Regions from separate parts of the Pantoea sp. SGAir0215 genome, predicted to be linked through region 3. Evidence: predicted binding sites of a transcription regulator. Region 3 holds the regulator's gene; each other region holds the start of a gene.
The links. Region 3 encodes CRP, which controls carbon source genes, mostly activating them, when cyclic AMP is high. Its sites were predicted from a motif close to ATGTGANNNNNNTCACAT; they were not measured.

Region 1 (7,487 bases), 840 kb from region 3:
GCTGGATTCCGATAAGCGTTATCGCGTGATTGCCCGGTTAGGTGAACGTACCGATACCTCCGATGCGGACGGGAACCGGGTACAAACCCGTCCCGTGACCTTTACCCAGGCCGATCTGGATACCGCACTGGACAGTTTTCGTGGTGACATTATGCAGGTGCCGTCGATGTTTTCAGCATTGAAACATCAGGGCCGGAAACTGTATGAATATGCCCGCGAAGGCATCACTATCGAACGTGAGCCCCGGCCGATCACCGTGTATGACTTGCAGTTTATTCGCTGGCAGGGCAGTGAGCTTGAGCTGGAAATTCACTGCTCTAAAGGTACGTACATCCGTACCATTATTGACGATTTGGGTGAAAAGCTGGGCTGCGGTGCGCATGTCATCATGCTGCGTCGTTTGCAGGTAGCACGCTATCCCTTCGAAAGAATGGTCACGCTGGAGCAGCTTCAGGCGTTGCAGGCAGAGGCGAACGCCTCAGGCGACGATCTGGCGTTACAGCTCGATCCTCTGCTGCTGCCCATGGACAGTCCGGCTGCGGATTTTCCTGCGGTCAACCTGTCAGCGGATGTGGCGGCCTACTTTAAACAGGGCCAGCCGGTGCATGCAAGTCAGGCACCTGACCAGGGGCTGGTTCGGGTCACCGAAGGTGAAACACGCAAGTTTATCGGTATGGCAGAAGTGGCCGACGATGGCCGGATTGCTCCACGCCGTTTAGTGGTTGAGTATCAGAATTAAGTTGTGCGCTTTTCATTAAGGGCATTTGCGTTGCCTTCTGGCGAAGAGTAGAATAGCGCGGCTTTAAAGCGGGATGCTGAATTAGAGATCGGCGCCCATACATTCATTTAACTGGAGTTTATTATGTCTCTAAGCGTAGAAGCTAAAGCAGAGATCGTTGCTAAATATGGTCGTGGTGCTAACGACAGCGGTTCAACTGAAGTTCAGGTTGCACTGTTGACCGCGCAGATCAGCCATCTGCAGGGCCACTTCTCTGAGCACAAAAAAGACCACCACAGCCGCCGCGGTCTGCTGCGCATGGTATCTCAGCGTCGTAAGCTGCTGGACTACCTGAAGCGTAAAGACGTTGCACGCTACAGCAGCCTGATCGAAAGCCTCGGTCTGCGTCGCTAAGTCTTAAAATCGGATCGTCTGGGATGCCACAAATGTGTGCTAAAACCCCTTTGGCGATCAGATTTGTGCGAGTTTCATGAAAAGGGGGCCTTTATGGCCCCTTTTTTCAAGCAATGCGCAGCAATCCTGAGCAAACTCATGTATTGTTGTTGGGTGTGATCTTTGTTTGCAGAGGTTCGCGCGGCTAATGAGAGGCTTTACCGCAGGGGCGGTTAAGGGTTGTCATTAGTCGCGAGGATGCAACGGAGATCGGTAATTAATGGCAGGCTCAAGATAGCACTGCCCCGATGTTAAGGACTTTGATTTTGCTTAATCCGATCGTACGCAAATTCCAATATGGTCAACATACCGTCACGCTGGAAACCGGCATGATGGCTCGCCAGGCGACTGCCGCCGTTATGGTGAGCATGGATGACACCGCTGTTTTTGTCACCGTTGTTGGCCAGAAAAAAACCAAACCAGGCCAGGACTTCTTCCCACTGACCGTTAACTATCAGGAGCGTACTTACGCTGCTGGTCGTATCCCGGGCAGCTTCTTCCGTCGCGAAGGTCGTCCAAGCGAAGGTGAAACGCTGATTTCACGTCTGATTGACCGTCCGGTGCGTCCTCTGTTCCCGGAAGGGTTCGTTAACGAAGTTCAGGTGATTGCGACCGTTGTTTCGGTCAACCCACAGGTTCACCCAGACATCGTTGCGATGATCGGTGCCTCTGCCGCGCTGGCGCTGTCGGGTCTGCCTTTCAATGGCCCAATCGGTGCGGCGCGTGTGGGTTATATCAATGACCAGTACGTACTGAACCCAACGGCTGACGAACTGAAAACGTCACGTCTGGATCTGGTGGTTGCTGGTACGCAGAACGCCGTTCTGATGGTGGAATCTGAAGCAGAAATCCTGTCTGAAGAACAAATGCTGGGTGCTGTGGTGTTCGGCCACGATCAGCAGCAGGTGGTGATTGAAAACATTAATGCACTGGTCGCTGAAGCGGGCAAACCGCGTTGGGACTGGCAGCCAGAAGCGGCCAATACCGCACTGATTTCACGTGTCGCGGCCCTGGCTGAAGCGCGTATCAGCGATGCGTACCGTATCACTGACAAGCAAGCGCGTTATGCCCAGGTTGACGCCATCAAAGACGAAACCATCGCGGCGCTGCTGGCGGAAGACGAATCCCTGGATGCGGCTGAAATCGGTGATATCGTGCACAGCCTGGAGAAGACGGTTGTTCGTACCCGTATTCTGAACGGCGAGCCGCGTATCGATGGCCGTGAAAAAGACATGATTCGTGGTCTGGACGTGCGGACCGGCGTACTGCCGCGTACCCATGGTTCAGCCCTGTTCACCCGTGGTGAAACACAGGCGCTGGTGACCGCAACGCTGGGTACCACCCGCGATGCGCAGAACCTGGATGAACTGATGGGTGAGCGTACCGACAGCTTCCTGTTCCACTACAACTTCCCTCCCTACTCAGTAGGTGAAACCGGTATGGTGGGCTCGCCTAAGCGTCGTGAAATTGGTCACGGTCGTCTGGCGAAGCGCGGCGTGTTGGCCGTAATGCCAAAAGTGGAAGATTTCCCTTACACCGTTCGTGTCGTGTCTGAAATCACTGAATCAAACGGTTCATCTTCTATGGCTTCCGTCTGTGGTGCTTCTCTGGCGCTGATGGACGCGGGCGTACCTATTAAAGCGTCTGTTGCCGGTATCGCGATGGGCCTGGTAAAAGAAGACGACAAATTTGTTGTTCTGTCTGACATTCTGGGTGATGAAGATCACCTGGGTGATATGGACTTCAAAGTGGCGGGTAGCCGTGACGGTATCACCGCGCTGCAGATGGACATCAAAATTGAAGGCATCACCCGCGAGATCATGCAGGTAGCGCTGAATCAGGCCAAAGGTGCACGTCTGCACATTCTGGGCGTGATGGAGCAGGCTATCAGCACGCCGCGTCAGGAAATCTCTGAGTTCGCACCGCGCATTTACACCATCAAGATCAGTTCAGATAAGATCAAAGATGTGATCGGTAAAGGCGGTTCTGTTATCCGTGCGCTGACCGAAGAAACCGGCACCACCATCGAAATCGAAGATGACGGTACGGTGAAAATCGCGGCAACTGATGGCCTGAAAGCGAAAGAAGCGATTCGTCGCATCGAAGAGATCACCGCTGAAATCGAAGTGGGCCGCATTTACAGCGGTAAAGTCACGCGCATTGTCGATTTCGGTGCTTTCGTTGCTATCGGCGGCGGCAAAGAAGGTCTGGTGCATATTTCACAAATCGCTGATAAGCGCGTTGAGAAAGTGACGGATTATCTGCAGATGGGTCAGGAAGTACCGGTGAAGGTGATGGAAGTGGATCGCCAGGGCCGTGTCCGTCTGAGCATCAAAGAAGCGACAGAAACCAAGCCTGAGGCTGTTGCAGCTGAGAGCGCACCTGACGCTGAATAAGTCTTTCCTGATTTGCCTCTCCTTGCCTGGCAGGGGGAGGCTTTTGTGTCATCGCGAGGGCAGGAATCCTTGTGCACAGCAGGCGGATAACAGGACGGTTGTCCCAATGTTTGTATTCGGGAGTGGGAAATGAAGCCTTTTTTGCGCTGGTGTTTTGTTGCGACAGCTTTGACGCTGGCAGGATGCAGCAACTCCAATTGGCGTAAGAACGAAGTTCTTGCAGTACCTTTACAGCCCACACTGCAGCAGGAAGTGATTCTGGCTCGCATGGAACAAATTCTTGCCAGTCGAGCCCTTACCGATGATGAACGCGCACAGCTGTTATATGAGCGCGGAGTGTTGTATGATAGTCTGGGTCTGAGGGCATTAGCGCGGAACGATTTTTCGCAAGCGCTGTCTATAAGACCTGATATGCCAGAAGTGTTTAACTATCTTGGTATATACTTAACGCAGGCGGGCAACTATGATGCCGCCTATGAAGCTTTTGATTCTGTACTTGAGCTTGATCCAACTTACAACTATGCGCATTTAAATCGTGGTATCGCCCTCTATTACGGTGGTCGATACAAGTTAGCGCAAGATGATCTGCTGGCGTTTTATCAAGACGATCCTAACGATCCTTTCCGTAGCTTGTGGCTCTATCTTGTTGAAAGCAAGATGGACGCAGCCAAAGCAAAAGTGGCGCTTAAACAGCGTTACGACAAAGCGGTTAAGGACCAATGGGGATGGAATATTGTCGAGTTCTACCTGGGCGACATCAGCGAAGCAACACTGATGGAACGTCTCAAGGCGGACGCAACGGATAACACCTCGCTCGCTGAACATCTCAGTGAAACCAACTTCTATTTAGGTAAGTATTACCTAAGTCTGGGGGAGAAGGACAACGCAGAAGCGTTGTTCAAACTGGCGGTCGCCAACAACGTGAATAACTTTGTTGAACACCGATACGCATTGTTGGAACTGGCGCTACTCGGCCAGGCACAAGACGATTTATCAGAATCTGACCAGCAATAGCTGACGAACTTTTTTGCCTGTAAACCTGTCAAGTCATCATCTTCAGGGATGAGGGCTTTTCTGTTCGTCAAAACTTCTAATTTGAGCCGGTTCACACTTTTTGATGAAAATGACTGAAAGTTTTCACGACGAGTTATGTAGACTGGCCGCCGCAATCAACGAGGCACGTGTACTACATGACTGATATTCAAACCACTTTTGCAGACCTTGGCCTGAACGCCGACATCCTTGAATCACTGAACGGCATGGGCTACGTAAAGCCATCCCCAATCCAGGCTGAGTGTATTCCTCACCTGTTGGCGGGCCGTGACGTGTTAGGCATGGCGCAGACCGGGAGTGGTAAAACGGCAGCGTTCTCTCTGCCGCTGTTAAACAACATTGATCCGACTATTAAAGCACCGCAAATTTTGGTGCTGGCTCCGACCCGCGAACTGGCGGTTCAGGTTGCTGAAGCGATGACCGAATTCTCTAAGCACATGCGCGGTCTGAACGTAGTTGCCCTTTACGGCGGCCAGCGTTATGACGTGCAGCTGCGTGCTCTGCGCCAGGGACCCCAGGTTGTTGTGGGCACCCCAGGTCGTCTGCTGGATCACCTGAAGCGTGGCACGTTAGATCTGTCTAATCTGCGTGGTCTGGTGCTGGACGAAGCAGATGAAATGTTACGTATGGGCTTCATCGAGGACGTTGAAACCATCATGGCGCAGATCCCGGAAGGTCATCAGACCGCGCTGTTCTCTGCCACCATGCCAGAAGCGATTCGTCGCATCACCAAGCGTTTCATGAAAGATCCGCAGGAAGTGCGTATTCAGTCGAGCCTGACAACGCGTCCTGACATCAGCCAGAGCTACTGGACGGCTTACGGCCGTAAAACCGATGCACTGGTTCGCTTCCTGGAAGCAGAAGATTTTGATGCGGCGATCATCTTCGTTCGTACCAAAAATGCCACTCTGGAAGTCGCTGAAGCGCTGGAGCGTAGCGGTTACAACAGCGCGGCCCTGAACGGTGATATGAACCAGGCCCTGCGTGAGCAGACGCTGGAGCGTTTGAAAGATGGTCGTCTGGACATCCTGATCGCGACTGACGTTGCGGCCCGTGGCCTGGACGTTGAGCGTATCAGCCTGGTTGTTAACTACGATATCCCGATGGACGCCGAATCTTACGTTCACCGTATTGGCCGTACGGGTCGTGCGGGTCGTGCGGGGCGCGCACTGCTGTTCGTTGAGAACCGCGAGCGTCGTCTGCTGCGCAACATCGAACGCACCATGAAGCTGACTATTCCGGAAGTTGAGCTGCCAAACGCAGAGCTGCTGGGTCAGCGTCGTCTGGCTAAGTTTGCCGCGAAAGTTCAGCAGCAACTGGAAAGCAGCGATCTGGAACAGTACCGTGCACTGCTGACCAAAATGCAGCCTGAAGAAGAGCTGGATATCGAAACGCTGGCTGCCGCCCTGCTGAAAATGGCACAGGGTGAGCGTCCGCTGATCGTACCTGCTGACGCACCGCGTCCTCCGCGCCGCGAATTCCGTGAGCGTGACGATCGTCGCGACAGCCGTGGTCCACGTGACAGCCGTGATGGCGATCGTCCACGTCGTGAGCGTCGCGATGTTGGCGACATGCAGCTGTATCGCATTGAAGTGGGCCGTGATGACGGTGTTGAAGTTCGTCACATCGTTGGCGCGATTGCTAACGAAGGCGACATCAGCAGCCGTTACATCGGTAACATCAAACTGTTTGGTACGCACTCGACGATCGAACTGCCGAAAGGCATGCCGGGCGATGTCCTGCAGCACTTTACCCGTACGCGTATTCTCAACAAGCCGATGAATATGCAACTGCTGGGTGATGCACAGCCGCATGAAGGTGGCCGTGGTGAGCGTCGTTCAGGTTCTGGCGAGCGTCGTGGTCCTCGTCCTGAAGGTCAGGGCCGTCGTTTCTCTTCTGAGCGCCGTGAAGGTGGTCGTGAAGGTGGACGCAGCTTTAACCGTGAAGGCGGTCGTGGTCCACGTCGTGAAGACGGTGCTGCTGCACCTCGTCGTCGTGACGCATAAGCGAGACGATTTCGCATGATAAAAAGGGAAGCCTGCGGGCTTCCCTTTTTTTTGCCCTTGCGGTAAATCCATGTCAGGGCAGACCGGCTGAGACAGCGGGGAAGCAAGATAAGTAAAGGGAAGCCAGCAGGCTTCCCTTTTTGTCTTTGTCTTTTACCTGGCGCGAAACAGAACGAGGCGTTTACAGCCCGCGTGCCGCCTCCATCGCCAGCTTAAAGGAGTGCAGACGTGCATCGGTATCGTAAATCTGACCGTTAACCATGATCTCATCGGCCTGCGTTTCACGCAGCAGCGAGGCCAGACCGTGACGCACTTTATCCACGTCCCCGACCAGCGACATGCTCAGAGCCTGCTGGACGCCATACTGTTCTGACGGCGACCAGAGACTGTCCATGTTCTGCACCGGGGCAGGTAACGGACCGGGCTTGCCGCGACGCAAATTAATAAACTGCTGCTGCATCGAGGTAAACAGAAAACGGGCGTCGCTTTCCGTGTCCGCCGCCACGATGTTAATGCAGACGGTAGCATAAGGTTCAGCAAGGCGCGCTGACGGTGTAAAGTTTTCACGATAAACATGCAGAGCCTGGAACAGCTGGTCCGGTGCGAAATGCGAGGCAAACGCAAACGGCAGCCCCATTTTGGCCGAGAGCTGGGCGCTGTACAGGCTGGAACCCAGTAACCAGACGGGAATTTTCATCCCTAAACCAGGTACCGGCTGAACAGGCGGCTGCGCGCCAGCTTCTGCATCAAACCAGTGAATCAGCTCGGCCACATCATCCGGAAACGTATCGGCCTGCATGCCTGACAGGTTGCGACGTAAAGCCAGCATCGTGCGCTGATCCGATCCTGGCGCACGGCCTA
Region 2 (7,487 bases), 1.3 Mb from region 3:
TACGCGGCTACGCGCCTCTTCATCGCTCAGACCTTCCGACTTCATCTGCGCAATGATTTGCTCTGCGATACCGCAGCCGGCTGAACCTGCCCCCAGGAACACCACTTTTTGTTCGCACAAACGGCTTCCGGCAGCACGACTGGCGGCAATCAGAGTGCCCACGGTGACAGCAGCGGTGCCCTGAATATCATCGTTGAAGCAGCACACTTCATCGCGATAGCGCTCCAGCAGCGGCATTGCGTTTTTCTGCGCAAAGTCTTCAAACTGCAGCAGCACTTTCGGCCAGCGGCGTTTCACGGCCTGGATAAATTCATTAACGAATTCATCGTACTCTTCACCGGTAATACGTGGGTGACGCCAGCCCATATAAAGCGGATCGTTCAGCAGTTGCTGGTTATTGGTACCGACATCCAGTACCACCGGTAAGGTGTAAGCCGGACTGATGCCGCCGCACGCGGTATACAGCGACAGTTTACCAATCGGAATACCCATGCCGCCGATGCCCTGGTCACCCAGGCCCAGAATACGCTCACCGTCGGTCACCACGATGACTTTAACGTTCTGTTTGGTGGCGTTTTGCAGCATGTCTTCGATGTGTTCACGGTTGGGATATGAGATGAACACACCACGGGCGCGGCGATAAATTTCAGAGAAGTGTTCGCAGGCTGCGCCGACGGTTGGCGTATAAATAATTGGCATCATCTCTTCAAGATGATTGTCCAGCAGACGGTAGAACAGGGTTTCGTTGGTGTCCTGAATATTGCGCAGGTAGACGTGCTTGTCGTTATTATTTTTGAAGTCCTGAAACTGACGCCATGCGCGTTTCGCCTGCTCTTCAATGGTTTCGACCGCTTCGGGCAGTAAGCCGTTGAGATTGAATTCGTTACGCTCTTCGATGCTGAAGGCGCTGCCCTTATTCAGCAGGGGAAATTCCAGCAGAATAGGGCCAGCGTAGGGAATATAGAGCGGGCGTTTACTTTCGTATTCGAGTTCCATGCAGTAATGCTCCGGTTGCGAGTGTTCCTGGCGCAATAAGAGGGTAGAGGACGCCAGTTTATTTTGATAAAGAAGGCCTGGCGTCAGATCCTATGAAATTTCTCGCGGATGTACAGCTTTTGTAAATAAAAGATTTAGAAACTGTTTAAAACCGTGCCCCGCATTACGCTTTACGCCAGCTCGATAACGTTAAGGTTGTCGCAGCCCAGCGCGCGCAGTGTTGCCTGCGTCGCTGAATACTGATCTAACGCAGGCTGTCGGGGCTGGGCCAGCGCTGCTGCCTGAATCGCCTCGCAGGATTCGCCGGCCATGTTCAGCAAAATCAGTGCGGCCTGAAGCGGAGGCAGGCTGGGATTAAAGGCCGCATTTTCCGCATAGCGACCGCTAAAAATACGGCCTGAGGCGGTTTGCACTGCAACGCCACTGAACGCGCGGCTGTAAGGGGCATGACTCTGGTTGGCCGCGTCAATGGCCGCCTGCGACAGCGCATCGCCCGTGACAACAAAGCCATGATCCACCTTATCCATCAGCCGTTCGGTGATGTGCAGGTCGCCAGGGCCGAAAGCGTCAGGCAGATAGTGCGCTAACGTCTGCACCGGGCGCTGGGGCAGGCTGATACGAATCGCCGTGCCGCTGTTAAGTTCATTCATGAACTGGCGGCAATGCCCGCACGGCGTGTAGTTGACGGTGATGGTCTCCAGGCGCGCTTCGCCGCGCAGCCAGGCGTGCGTAACAGCGCTTTGTTCTGCATGCACGGTTTGCTGCATGGTGGCACCGGCAAACTCCATATTGGCACCGAAATACCAGTTACCGCTTATCCCGCGTGCAATGGCACCGACGTTGAAACGGGACAGCGAGGCGACCGCGCAGGCCGCCGCGACCGGAAGCAGCGCCAGGGCGAGAGCGTCCGCATCCAGTTGGGTTTGCTGTTGCAGGAGGGTGACCTGATCGGCCCGCAGCATCGCGTCAAATCCCGGCTCACTCAGCACCGGACGAAGCGCGGTTTGCAGGGGAGCCGGCAGTAATTCAAAGGCAGAGTGGAAACGTGGATGCATGGAAGCCTCATTCAATCTTCAGGCAATGTGCCAGACATCGGTTTATATGTGATCTCTGTCGCTCTGACAATGCAACGTGTCTTAGAGTTTTCAACTTTGCGAGATCTCTCCCAAAGTTTTAGCCAAACCAGTGCAGTAGCAGCGGAAAAACAAAGGGTGCCAGTAACGACGTTACGATGCCGCAGATCACCAGTGCCAGCGAACTAAATGCCCCTTCCTGGAAGTCCAGTTCCGCCGCCCGGGCGGTTCCCAGCGCATGGGACGCATTACCAATCGCCAGACCGCGTGCCGCTTTACTTTTCACGCCCAACAGATTCAGCACCATATGGCCAAATACCGCACCGAGCACACCGGCTATCAGCACACAAATCGCACTGATAGCGGGAATGCCGTGCAGAGAGCCGGATACCGCCATCGCGATCGGTGTGGTGACGGATTTAGGTAAAATCGTGGCGGCGATTTCCGGCGTTGCCCCCATCCACAGGGCGATCGCTGTGCCGGAGGTCATTGCCGTCAGGCTGCCGATCAGGCATACGCCGATAATGGATTTCCAGCGGGCGCGAATCTGATGCATCTGCTCATACAGCGGCAGCGCCAGTGCGACCACGGCGGGCTGTAGCAGGGCATTAAGCACCTGGCTTCCGGCAAAGTAACGTGTATAGGGCAGTTGCAGTAACAGCAGGATGGGAATGATGATCGCCATCGAAACCAGCAAGGGGTTCAGCAGGGCAATCTTCAGCGCGGCAGCCAGTCTGCGCGCCAGGAAAAATGCGCCCAGCGTCAGGGGCAATGACCACCAGATATCACTCATCCTTCACCTCTTTCGTCGGCACGCGCGAATGCAGCTTGTGGGCGCTTAACCCCACGATGCTCAGGACAGCGAAGGTACTGACAAGACACGAGACCACGATAGGGCCAAACTGCGCGGTCAGCAGATCGGTGTAATTCATGACGCCCACACTGATGGGAACGAACAGCAGCGCCATATAGCGAATGATAAGATGACAACCGGGCTTAACCCAGTGGACCGGCACGATTTGAGACGCGAGCAGGGTAAACAAAATCAGCATGCCAATAATGCTGCCGGGCAGCGTAATGGGCAGCAACCTTGCTACGCCGTTTCCGGCATATAAACAGAGATAGAGAAGGGTAAAAGCGCGCAGATAACGCCAACTTATCGCTAGCACGGTGTGCATGACAGGCTCCTGTTTCCAACGAGCGTAATCCTACGCACTGACGATCTGGCGTGCCAGCTGTCAGCGTAAGGCAGAACGGCCCTTCCTGCCATCAGATGCAGGAAGGGCGAACGCCTTATTTAACGGGCATACCCGGCACTGCGCCACTGTCGACAGACAACACGAACAGGTCTTTGCCGCCCGGCCCCGCAGACAGCACCATGCCTTCCGAGACGCCAAAGCGCATTTTACGTGGTGCCAGGTTCGCCACGATAATGGTCATTTTGCCAACGAGTACGGCCGGGTCAGGATAGGCTGCACGGATACCAGAGAAAATCTGGCGCTTCTCGCCGCCCAGATCCAACTCCAGACGCAGCAGTTTGTCTGAGCCGTCCACCAGTTCCGCTTTCTCAATCAGTGCCACGCGCATATCAACTTTGGCAAAGTCATCAATCGTGATGGTATCGCCAATCGGCGCATCCGCCAGTGGGCCGCTAACCGTCGGTTTACTGGCTTCAGCCGCGTCGGCTTTCGACGCTTCAATCAGGCCCTCGACTTTCGCCATCTCAATGCGACCATACAGGGCTTTAAACGGCGCAACCTGATGGTCGAGCAGCGGCTGCTGAATGGCGTCCCAGCTGAGTTCGCTGTTCAGGAAAGCTTCGGCTCGCTCGCTCAGCGACGGCAGCACAGGCTTCAGCCAGGTCATCAGCACACGGAACAGGTTAATGCCCATGGAGCAAATAGCCTGCAGATCGGCATCACGGCCTTCCTGCTTCGCCACCACCCACGGTGCCTGCTCGTCAACATAACGGTTGGCCAGATCGGCCAGCGCCATAATTTCACGAATCGCCCGGCCAAATTCACGGCTTGCCCAGGCCTCGCCAATCTTTTCGGATGCGTCCAGGAATGTTTGATAAAGCGCCGGGTCGGCCAGTTCTGCGGACAGCTTGCCGCCAAAGCGTTTGGTGATAAAACCGGCATTACGTGACGCCAGGTTGACCACTTTGTTCACAATGTCGGCGTTGACGCGCTGAACAAAATCTTCCAGATTCAGGTCGATGTCATCAATACGCGAAGAAAGCTTGGCCGCATAGTAATAGCGCAGGCTGTCGGCATCCAGATGCTGTAACCAGGTACTGGCTTTAATAAAGGTTCCGCGCGATTTCGACATTTTTGCGCCATTTACGGTCACATAGCCATGCACAAACAGGTTGTTGGGTTTGCGGAAGCCGCTGCCTTCCAGCATGGCAGGCCAGAACAGGCTGTGGAAGTAGACGATGTCTTTACCAATGAAGTGGTACAGCTCTGTGGTGGAATCCTGCTGCCAGAATTCGTCAAAACTGATGTCGCCGCGTTTGTCACACAGGTTCTTAAACGCGCCCATATAGCCGATCGGCGCATCCAGCCAGACGTAGAAGTATTTGCCCGGCGCGCCAGGAATTTCGAAGCCAAAGTACGGCGCATCACGGGAAATATCCCACTGTTGCAGACCGGATTCGAACCACTCCTGCATTTTATTGGCGACCTGCTCCTGCAGTGCGCCAGAACGCGTCCAGGCGCGCAGCATTTCGCTGAACGACGGCAGGTCAAAGAAGAAGTGCTCGGAATCACGCAGCACAGGGGTTGCACCGGACACCACAGATTTCGGATCGATCAGTTCGGTCGGGCTGTAGGTCGCGCTGCACACCTCGCAATTGTCGCCGTACTGGTCAGGCGCTTTACATTTCGGGCAGATGCCTTTCACGAAACGGTCAGGCAGGAACATGCCTTTTTCCGGATCGTACAGCTGAGAAATCGTGCGGTTCTTAATGAAACCGTTCTCTTTCAGGCGACCATAGATGAGCCCGGCCAGCTCACGGTTCTCGTCGCCGTGCGTTGAGTGATAGTTATCATAGCTGATGTTAAAACCGGCAAAATCTGTTTCGTGCTCGTGTTTCATTTCAGCAATCATCTGTTCCGGCGCAATGCCCAACTGCTGAGCCTTCAGCATGATCGGCGTGCCGTGGGCGTCATCGGCGCAGATGAAGTAAACCTGATTGCCACGCATTCGCTGATAACGCACCCAAATGTCCGCCTGAATATGCTCGAGCATGTGGCCGAGATGAATTGAGCCGTTAGCGTAAGGCAGGGCGCAGGTTACCAGAATTTTTTTTGCGACTTGAGTCATAGTTTGCGTAGCTTTCAGTTAAGTAAAAAACGGGCTTAGATGGTAACCGATGGGCACAGCCGCGTAAACATAAGGGATTTCCCGCCGCGCGGCCCGTGAAACGATCGGCATCTGATAGTATTGTTACTACATCGTTGAAAAACAGCATAAGCACAGCAGAAAAGGAGTGGGGATGACAGCGCAATCCCGGGAACCACATACACCAGAAGCCTTACGCGCCGTTGTGGCCGGCGTTCTGAACGGCTTTGAGCATCCGACGCTGCAACGTAACCTTATTACCCTGAAGGCGCTGCATCATGTGGCGCTGCTGGATGGGACGTTGCATATTGAACTGCGGATGCCTTTTGCCTGGCACAGTGCGTTTGAGACGTTAAAAGCAGACACCAGCGCTGAGCTACTGCGTCTGAGCGGCGCGCAGGCCATCGACTGGCGGTTAAGTCACGAGATTGCTACGTTGAAACGCGTGAAAAATCACCCTGGTGTTAACGGCGTGAAGAACATTATCGCGGTCAGCTCGGGTAAAGGCGGCGTGGGCAAATCGAGTACCGCAGTTAATATGGCGCTGGCATTGCTGGCCGAAGGCGCACGTGTGGGTATTCTGGATGCCGATATTTATGGCCCGTCCGTGCCCAACATGCTGGGCTGTGAAAAAGAGCGCCCGACCTCGCCTGACGGCACCCATATGGCGCCGATCATGTCCCATGGTCTGGCAACCAATTCCATCGGCTATCTGGTGACCGACGATAACGCGATGGTGTGGCGCGGCCCTATGGCCAGCAAAGCGCTGATGCAGTTACTTACCGAAACCCAGTGGCCCGACCTGGATTATCTGGTGCTGGATATGCCGCCAGGAACCGGAGATATCCAGTTAACGCTCGCGCAGAGTGTGCCCGTCACCGGTGCGCTGGTGGTCACTACGCCACAGGACATCGCGCTCATTGATGCACGCAAAGGCATGGTCATGTTCGAAAAGGTTAACGTCCCGGTGCTGGGCGTGGTGGAGAACATGAGTATCCACGTCTGCAGCCAGTGCGGTCACCATGAGCCAATTTTTGGTACCGGCGGGGCGCAACGGCTGGTGGACGACTATGGCACGCGGCTGCTGGCACAGCTTCCCCTGCATATTCATCTGCGTGAAGATCTGGATGATGGCGAGCCAACGGTGATTCGTCGGCCGGACAGTGAATTTGCGATGCTGTACCGTCAGCTCGCCGGACGTGTGGCCGCCCAGCTTTACTGGCAGGGCGAGGTGATTCCCGGCGATATCGCCTTCCGCGCGCTTTAACCCTTCTGCGCGTCGCTCTCATAGTGCGACGCCGGGGGATAATGCATTAACAGATAGCCGCCTTGATCGCTTTCACCCTGGGAAATCACTTTCCAGCCATGTTGCAGGTAAAACGTCTGGGCGGCCTTGTTCATTTGCAGACACTTCAGCGCGCCGGTTGATGTAAAGCGTGACTGGACGGCCTCAAGCAGTGCACTGCCCACGCCGCGCCCCTGATAATCAGGATCCACATACAGGCTGTGTAAGAAATTATCGTTTTCCATCAGACCCGCGAATCCTGCCCGATGCCCGTCCAGCTCAGCCACTAAAACGGTTTCGCCGAGTATCACCTGATCGAAGTCTTCCAGCTGCCAGTCATCGTTGGCGATCCAGTCCCAGTTATGCCGACGGGCCGCCAGAAACAACGTCCGCAGGAAAGGACGGTCGGCCTCTGCAAATAATCGAATATGCACATCAAGCTCCGTTAAACATCTTTTAACAACCCTGGCAGGGATTCTCAAAAAAGTAAAAGCAGAACAAATGTCATCACTTTCCTTGTACACTGCCCGACGGTGCTTTATGGGAAAACAGCAAACGGCCTTCAGTTAACGCACAGGGGTTATTGCCTGGAAGCACGCAATATATCTTTTTGCGGGTAAATGAAGGTAAGAAAAGCGGTTTTTTCCCTTAACGATCAACGCGATCGGCGTTTGATAGCTTTCGTTTATTTTATTGATAACGAGGGCTTATTAGATGTTGGCCCGGAAAATTTGTAAGCTGCATCACATATTTTAAAGGAGGCCATCACATGTCCATTATCAACACCA
Region 3 (7,487 bases):
TTAACGCGCTGATAGGCGAGTACCTCGGGAGACTGTTCCGGACCAAGCAACATGCGTAACGCGTCCTGGAAAGCCTCAAGCACATCATGTGCGTTTTGTCGTAGCAGGGCACTTTGCCATTGCGGCCAAAGCCATAACGTTCCGCCAAACGCAATCAGGCAGCCCATCAGGGTATCCAGCAGGCGCGGCAGTAAGAATTGTGCGCCGTTAAGTGACAGAAGTTGCAGGGTATATACTGCGGTGACCGTGAATCCCACCATCGACCAGCCGTAAAACTGGCGGGTAAAGCGATAGCTGATAAAGGTAATCACCAGCATGATGCTCAACACCAGCGGTTCAGGGACATCCAGCCGCAGCGAGGCTGCCGCAATCACCAGCCCGGCAAAGGTGCCCAGCGCACGGTGCTGAATACGCACCCGTGTGGCGCTGTAGTTACTCTGGCTGACAAACATAATGGTCATCAGAATCCAGTAGGGTTTGGGAATCGAAAAGAACAGCGCCAGCCCGCTACCCAGCATCAGCATCACAGAAAAACGTCCGGCCGTGCGCAGGGCAGATGAGCGCAGCGAGAGATAGCTTCTGAGTGCGGGCAGAAGCGGTAAACGGCGCTGGCGATCCGCCATCAAATCACGCTGATAAAGGGGCTTTTGTGTACGCAGTACCCGTGCGATGCGGCTGAAGTGATAAAGGCAAAAATTTCCTACCGGATTGTCCGGGTGCTGACGGGCGATTTTTTCCAGTGCCCCCAGCTGCTTGTCCATATCAAAGCGACTGGACAGTTGGTGGTACAGGATGTTGTCTGCCAGCTCACGTAAACGGGCGGAAATGGTTTTCGCATTCCAGCGAATCACGGCCTCTGCATGGCTTTGTTCTACCAGTTTTTGCACTTCTTCTGGCTGATGCAGGCTGACAGAAATGTGTTCCTGTAAATCCAGTGCGACCTGAAAAGCGCGGGTCAGTCGCTTATGACTGTGATCGCGGCTGGCGGACAGCATATGCATCTGCTGATAACAGGTGTTGATGAGGTCGATTGCTTTTTGCTGCCGCGCCAGCAACGGTGGTAGCGCCTTCTCCGGATCGGTAAGTTGCGTCAGCAAGGTGTACTTGGCGTCACAATAGTTCGCCAGTTCGCGGTAAATCAGACTCAGGCTTTCACGCATTGGCTGCTCTTTCCACAGCCAAAACCAGAACCAGTTAAACAGGCCATACCACAGCGTACCGCCGATGTAGAGCAGGGGCGGTACGTAAATGGGCATGCGGCCAATCAGGCTGGTGGTAAATATCGCTGCGATCAGTGTGGCAGGGAGTAACCGTGCGTGCAGTGGGCTGATTTCACCTGTCACGCCCAGCAGCAAAGGCAGGGCGAAAAGAATAAGCGGTAAGGGCACGTCTTTAAACAGAAGCCACTGCATCAGTAAGCTACCCAGGGCAAACAGGCTGCCGCCGACAATCAGGCGTTTAAAGAAACGTTTGTGGGGCGTATCCAGACCGGCAATATTGCAGCAGGCAGGCACCAATGAGAATAGCAATCCTTTTTGCAGATCGCCAAACAGCCAGCCGAGCGCGACGGGGAGACACAACACCAGTGTCTGGCGCAGGGCATAGTTAACTTCAGGGTGATAAATTATTCTTCGCCACATCGGCTCAACGCAAATAATTCACGGCATAACGTTGCCATTATGCCGTGAAGAATAAAGCTTAGCGCGTGCCGTAAACAACAATTGTTTTGCCGTGTGCGGAGATCAGATTCTGGTCTTCCAGCATCTTCAAAATACGTCCCACGGTTTCACGTGAACATCCCACGATTTGGCCAATTTCCTGACGCGTAATTTTGATTTGCATGCCGTCAGGATGCGTCATGGCATCCGGCTGTTTCGCCAGGTTGAGCAACGTCTGCGCAATGCGACCGGTGACATCAAGGAACGCGAGGTTGCCCACTTTTTCCGATGTGACCTGCAGACGGCGCGCCATTTGCGAGGAGAGGCGCATGAGGATGTCCGGATTCACCTGAATCAGCTGACGGAATTTTTTGTAGGAAATCTCTGCCACTTCGCACGCGGTTTTCGCACGTACCCAGGCGCTGCGCTCCTGACCTTCTTCGAACAGGCCAAGCTCACCAATAAAGTCGCCCTGATTCAGATAGGACAGAATCATCTCCTTGCCTTCTTCATCCTTAATCAGTACCGCAACGGAACCTTTAACGATGTAGTAAAGCGTTTCCGCCTTTTCACCTTGATGAATGAGCGTACTTTTGGATGGATACTTGTGAATATGGCAATGGGACAGGAACCATTCAAGTGTAGGGTCTGTTTGCGGTTTGCCGAGAACCATTCGCTATTATCCTCTGTTGTAATCGTGCCCAAAATACAGGGCTCTGTTTCCCTGCCAGGCGATGTAAGCGTTAAGCGTCTTTCCATTCAGGAAATTATTCGGGCTGCATTCGGCGCAGTGCGCATCATTCTTCCCGGCTTCGTCTTCGGATGACGAAAAATATTTTCAGCTCTGTTTGTAGCACAGCTTACGTCGACTGTCTTGTGTTGTCTCGCTTCAGCAAGATGGCGTTTTCTCTGGATTGCTGTTTCCCAGGCAAAAGCGTACGCTGAGCCAAAACAGGGTATTCTGAGGTCAAAATTATGCAGGCACGCGTCAAATGGGTTGAAGGGTTAACATTCCTGGGGGAATCATCGTCCGGCCATCAGGTACTGATGGATGGCAATTCTGGCGATAAAGCGCCGAGCCCTATGGAGATGGTGCTGATGGCGGCAGGGGGATGCAGCGCCATTGACGTTGTGTCAATTTTGCAAAAAGGCCGCAACGATGTGGTTGATTGCGAAGTGAAACTATCGTCTGAACGTCGGGAAGAAGCCCCCCGCATCTTTACCCATATCAATCTGCATTTTATCGTCAGCGGCAACGCACTTTCGGATAAAGCCGTGGCACGCGCTGTCGATCTGTCCGCGGAAAAATATTGCTCTGTCGCCATCATGTTAGGCAAAGGCGTCAACATTACCCACAGCTACGAAGTGATTGCGCTGTAATCTCACAGAGGCCAGGCTGGCCTCTGTGGTTATTCAATCCGTTTCCCTTCCATGAGCCGTTTTACTAACGGCGCCATAATTAACTCCATCGCCAGTCCCATTTTGCCGCCGGGTACCACCAACGTGTTGATATTGGAAATAAACGATCCCTGCAGCATGGCCAGCAGATAGGGAAAATCAATGTCTTCCAGCCCCTGAAAGTGGATAACCACAAAGCTTTCATCCAGCGAAGGGATGGTGCGCGCGGCAAAGGGATTAGAGGTATCCACCGTGGGGACGCGCTGAAAGTTAATATGGGTTCGTGAAAACTGCGGCGTAATGAAATTGATGTAATCTTCCATGGAACGCACTACCGAATCCATCACCGCTTCGCGTGAATGGCCACGCTCGCTGGTATCGCGCACCAGTTTCTGAATCCACTCCAGGTTGACGATGGGCACGACGCCGACCAGCAAATCGACTTTTTCCGCCACATTGTGTTGTGCAGTCACCACGCCGCCGTGCAAGCCTTCATAAAACAGCACATCCGTATCCGGAGGTAACGGTTGCCAGGGCGTGAAGGTGCCGGGAACCTGGTTCCAGGGAACGGCTTCATCATAGGTGTGCAGATACTTACGCGACTGGCCCTTACCGTGTTCGCCGTATTCGACGAACGTTTGCTCCAGCAGGCCAAAATCATTCGCCTCCGGGCCAAAGTAGCTGATATGTCGCCCCAGATCGCGCGCTTTTCGGATAGCCATGTCCATTTCGGGGCGGGTAAAGCGGTGAAAACTGTCCCCTTCCAGTTCGGCAGCGTGCAAACCGAGTTGCTGAAAAATTTTACGGAACGCCAGACTGGTGGTGGTGGTTCCCGCACCGCTGGAGCCCGTTACCGCGATAATCGGATGGCGTGCAGACATAGTTGAAGTCCCTGTGACGTCGGGCGATGAGCATTGTTAGCACGATTTTCCGTTCGTTGCATCAGCCACGAAACTCGCTTTTGCGCATGATGTTGACCGACTCGTGCAGTTCCGACCATACCAGAACGACCTCGCCGTGCTCCAGCTGACGACGCACATCGGCGACTTTTTCCGTCAGGCTGAGCTCCTGCTCGCCGTAATCCGTGCCTTCACGCAAAACAAACGCTTCGATAAGATTTTCAAGGGTTTCGGGGGAAACCTGTTCCCAGGGAATAATCACAGAATCAGTTATCCAGATAAGAGGAAATCCACTGTGGCACGCGCTGCTCCAGCCACAACCGAGGCTGACGCAGGGTGCCACTGACGAAACCAACATGCCCACCCTGCTGTGTCAGCTGATAGGTAATAGTGGCAGATAATTGCGCAGGCTGCGGGATCACCTCATCGCTCATGAACGGGTCATCTTTTGCATGGATGATGAGCAGCGGTTTTGTCACGAACTTAAGTCGCGGCATAGCGCTGGCGCGACGGTAATAATCCGTGGCGTCGGCAAAACCATGCGCCCGGGCCGTGATCGCGTCGTCAAAGTCCCGCAGACGGCGCAGGGCGTTAAGCTGAATGAGGTTCACCGGCAACGTGTCGGGCCAGGCCCGCAGTTTACGCTGGGCATTCTTTTTTAACTGGCTTAACAGGTAACGCTGATAAACCTGTGAAAAGCCGCGCTCCAGTCGGGCGCTGCAGGGTTCCAGCATCAGGGGCGCAGACACAATCACGCCCGCGTCGATCAGGGCTTCATCACCTTGCTGGCCTAACAGGCAACCGAGCATATTCCCGCCCAGCGAGAAGCCGACAGCAGTTGTGGGTACCCGGCCCCAGCGCGTCGTCAGCCAGTGCAGGAAAAAACGCGCATCCTCGGTTTCACCGGAGTGGTATATCCGGTTCAGACGGTTCGGCTCACCGCTGCAGCCGCGAAAGTGCATTACTACCGCCAGCCAGCCACGCTGTTTGCACTGCAGCATCAGGCCATGAATATAGGGACTGTGGAAACTTCCTTCCAGGCCATGAAACAGCACCACGCGCGGTTTATGCCGGGCAAACTGAGGATCTTCACTCCAGGCCAAATCAACAAAGTCACCGTCAGGTAAATCCAGCCGCTGCCAGTGTGGCGTTAACCTTTTCGTCCGCCGTATCAACCGCGGCAGAATGGTTTGCAGGTGCGGGTTGCCCAGACCGGGCAGGGGAATGAACGCCGCGTCGTCAGGGCCCGAAAATTTCATGTTGTAAAGGCTTGTCTGTTCCATATCACACTGTTAGCTTCGATAAGTTTTCACTAAGGGAGGAGAACCCGGGTTAATGGAACTCAGTCTGTTTTTATCATTATTAGGCTTTCTTTGGGTCGCGGCGATTACACCCGGACCTAATAATATGTTACTCACCGCCTCGGGGGCCAATTTTGGTTTTTTGCGCACCCTCCCGTTGATGATCGGCATTATGATCGGCATGCAGCTAATGCTGCTGCTGGTAGCGTTTGGCGTGGGTGGATTGATACTGCTTTATCCCTCCCTGCATCTCATCCTGAAAATTGCCGGTAGCCTTTACCTGCTGTGGCTGGCCTGGAAGATTGCCACCGCAGCCTATGAGAAACTGGAAACCGATGCGGCGCCTGTCGCACCTATGCCGTTCTGGCAGGGAGGCTTATTACAACTGATCAACCCCAAAGCCTGGCTCATGGCGCTGGGTGCCGTCGCCAGTTTTAGTCTGGCCGGTGCGGGCTATCGCCATTCTGTCCTGTTAATCAGTCTTGGCATGGTTATGGTCAATCTGGTTGCAGGCGTTATCTGGATGGGCTTTGGTGCGATGATCGGCCGTATTTTACGTAGTCCCCGCGCCTGGAAACGCTTTAACCTGAGCATGGGGCTGTTAACGGCGGCCTGCGTATTGCTGATCTGGCACTGAGCTTAGCTGGATGCGCGCTCCAGGCGCGTCCAGGGCAACACTTCGCGAACAACCGGCGCGTGCGGCTGGCGAATTTTTTTCAGCAACAGCTGCACGCTGCGCGCGCCCAGTTGATACATGGGCTGTTCGATGGTGGTTAACGGTGGATTCAGGCTGCTGGTAAAGGGAATGCCGTCAAACCCCACGACGGCAAGGTCTTCCGGGACACGCAGGCCCGCCTCCAGCGCTGCATGCACCACGCCAACCGCCAGCACATCAGACACGGCAAATACCGCATCCGGCGGCTCCGCTAAACGCAACAATTCCTGCAATGCCCGACTGCCTTCTTCGCAGGTAATGCCTTCGGTATAGACGACATTCGTCCAGTCTGACCCCGATTGCGCAACGCCTTCTCGATAGCCTTGTTCGCGATATTGAGAATAGAGATAACGCATATCGCCATTCACCAGTGCAATGCGCTTACGGCCCCGGCCGGCCAGATAATGGACGGTATCACGTGCGGCGTCCAGATGATCGATGGAGACGGACGAGGCCGCAATCTCGGGATCAAACTCACAACACTGAATCCAGGGCGCATCACCGATAATATCGATCAGGCTTTGCAGCCCGGCGGCGGCATCCATCGTAATCACGCCGTCCACCACCTTGCCGGTCAGTAAGGTCAGGTAGGCCGACTCACGTTTAAACTGTGAGGCCGAATTGCACAGCAGAATATGGTAGCCGTGCATTTCTGCTTCAGCTTCGATGCCCTGAACAACTCGGGAGCAAAATGGGTTCGTGATATCGGAGATCAGGACCAGCAGCATATGACTCTGCGAGGTTCGCAACTGACGCGCCAGCAGGTTTGGCTGATAGCCGCTTGTGGCAATGGCATCCAGCACTTTCTGTCGCGTATCTGCTTTTACCCCAGGATGCGCGTTAAGCACGCGGGATACCGTGGCTTTAGACACGCCAGCTAACAGGGCAACTTTGTCGATCGACATCGAACTCGCAAGCCTCACCGGGGAGCAAATAATAGCGCATATCAATAGCACAACCAGGATGTGAGCGCCTGACAAATTTATGGCTTTTTGTCTGAAATTTAATTTGCGTATAACGGCAATCTATTGCAGATGATGATCTAAGAATTTCTTTCTATTAGGGATAACTTTTAATTCCTTTATGAAATTACTTCTGCCAGCAACACTGCCCACATCATAAAAATGATGGGGAAAAATCATGCAAAAAGGGCGACTCACGATTCTGGCGGCGGTCCTGTCAGTGCTGGCGTTTCAGGCCAACGCGGTCAACGTAACGGTGGCTTATCAGACCTCCGCTGAACCCGCTAAGGTGGCGCAGGCGGATAATACGTTTGCCAAAGAGAGCGGTGCGACGGTCGAATGGCGCAAATTCGATAGCGGATCAGGCGTGCTTCGTGCGCTGGCATCAGGCGATGTCCAGATTGGCAATATTGGTTCCAGCCCACTGGCCGTTGCGGCAACGCAGCAGCTCCCCATCGAAGCCTTTTTACTGGCTTCTCAGTTAGGCAATTCTGAAGCGCTGGTCGTGAAGAAAACAATCACCCGTCCCCAGGACCTGATCGGCAAGCGGATCG

Region 1: yrbN (protein YrbN) is a predicted target of CRP. The motif match lies at 4,661-4,678, and genes of this name have one in related genera.
Region 2: cdd (cytidine deaminase) is a predicted target of CRP. The motif match lies at 2,098-2,115, and genes of this name have one in related genera.

Annotation. Positions count from the first base shown of each region.
Region 1 covers NZ_CP028031.1:1,089,808-1,097,294, forward strand. The annotation lists gene truB (tRNA pseudouridine(55) synthase TruB) at 1-739, shown strand, start outside; gene rpsO (30S ribosomal protein S15) at 863-1,132, shown strand; gene pnp (polyribonucleotide nucleotidyltransferase) at 1,438-3,567, shown strand; gene nlpI (lipoprotein NlpI) at 3,697-4,581, shown strand; gene yrbN (protein YrbN) at 4,691-4,765, shown strand; gene C1N64_RS05190 (DEAD/DEAH family ATP-dependent RNA helicase) at 4,758-6,626, shown strand; gene C1N64_RS05195 (luciferase-like monooxygenase) at 6,808-7,487, opposite strand, start outside.
Region 2 covers NZ_CP028031.1:3,447,597-3,455,083, reverse strand. The annotation lists gene C1N64_RS16095 (NAD-dependent malic enzyme) at 1-996, opposite strand, end outside; gene cdd (cytidine deaminase) at 1,167-2,051, opposite strand; gene C1N64_RS16085 (CidB/LrgB family autolysis modulator) at 2,170-2,862, opposite strand; gene C1N64_RS16080 (CidA/LrgA family protein) at 2,855-3,247, opposite strand; gene metG (methionine--tRNA ligase) at 3,363-5,396, opposite strand; gene apbC (iron-sulfur cluster carrier protein ApbC) at 5,569-6,681, shown strand; gene C1N64_RS16065 (GNAT family N-acetyltransferase) at 6,678-7,133, opposite strand; gene ahpC (alkyl hydroperoxide reductase subunit C) at 7,469-7,487, shown strand, end outside.
Region 3 covers NZ_CP028031.1:251,082-258,568, reverse strand. The annotation lists gene C1N64_RS01395 (YccS/YhfK family putative transporter) at 1-1,640, opposite strand, end outside; gene crp (cAMP-activated global transcriptional regulator CRP) at 1,699-2,331, opposite strand; gene C1N64_RS01385 (OsmC family protein) at 2,634-3,038, shown strand; gene C1N64_RS01380 (phosphoribulokinase) at 3,068-3,937, opposite strand; gene C1N64_RS01375 (YheU family protein) at 3,999-4,217, opposite strand; gene C1N64_RS01370 (hydrolase) at 4,222-5,238, opposite strand; gene C1N64_RS01365 (LysE family translocator) at 5,291-5,893, shown strand; gene C1N64_RS01360 (LacI family DNA-binding transcriptional regulator) at 5,896-6,876, opposite strand; gene tauA (taurine ABC transporter substrate-binding protein) at 7,112-7,487, shown strand, end outside.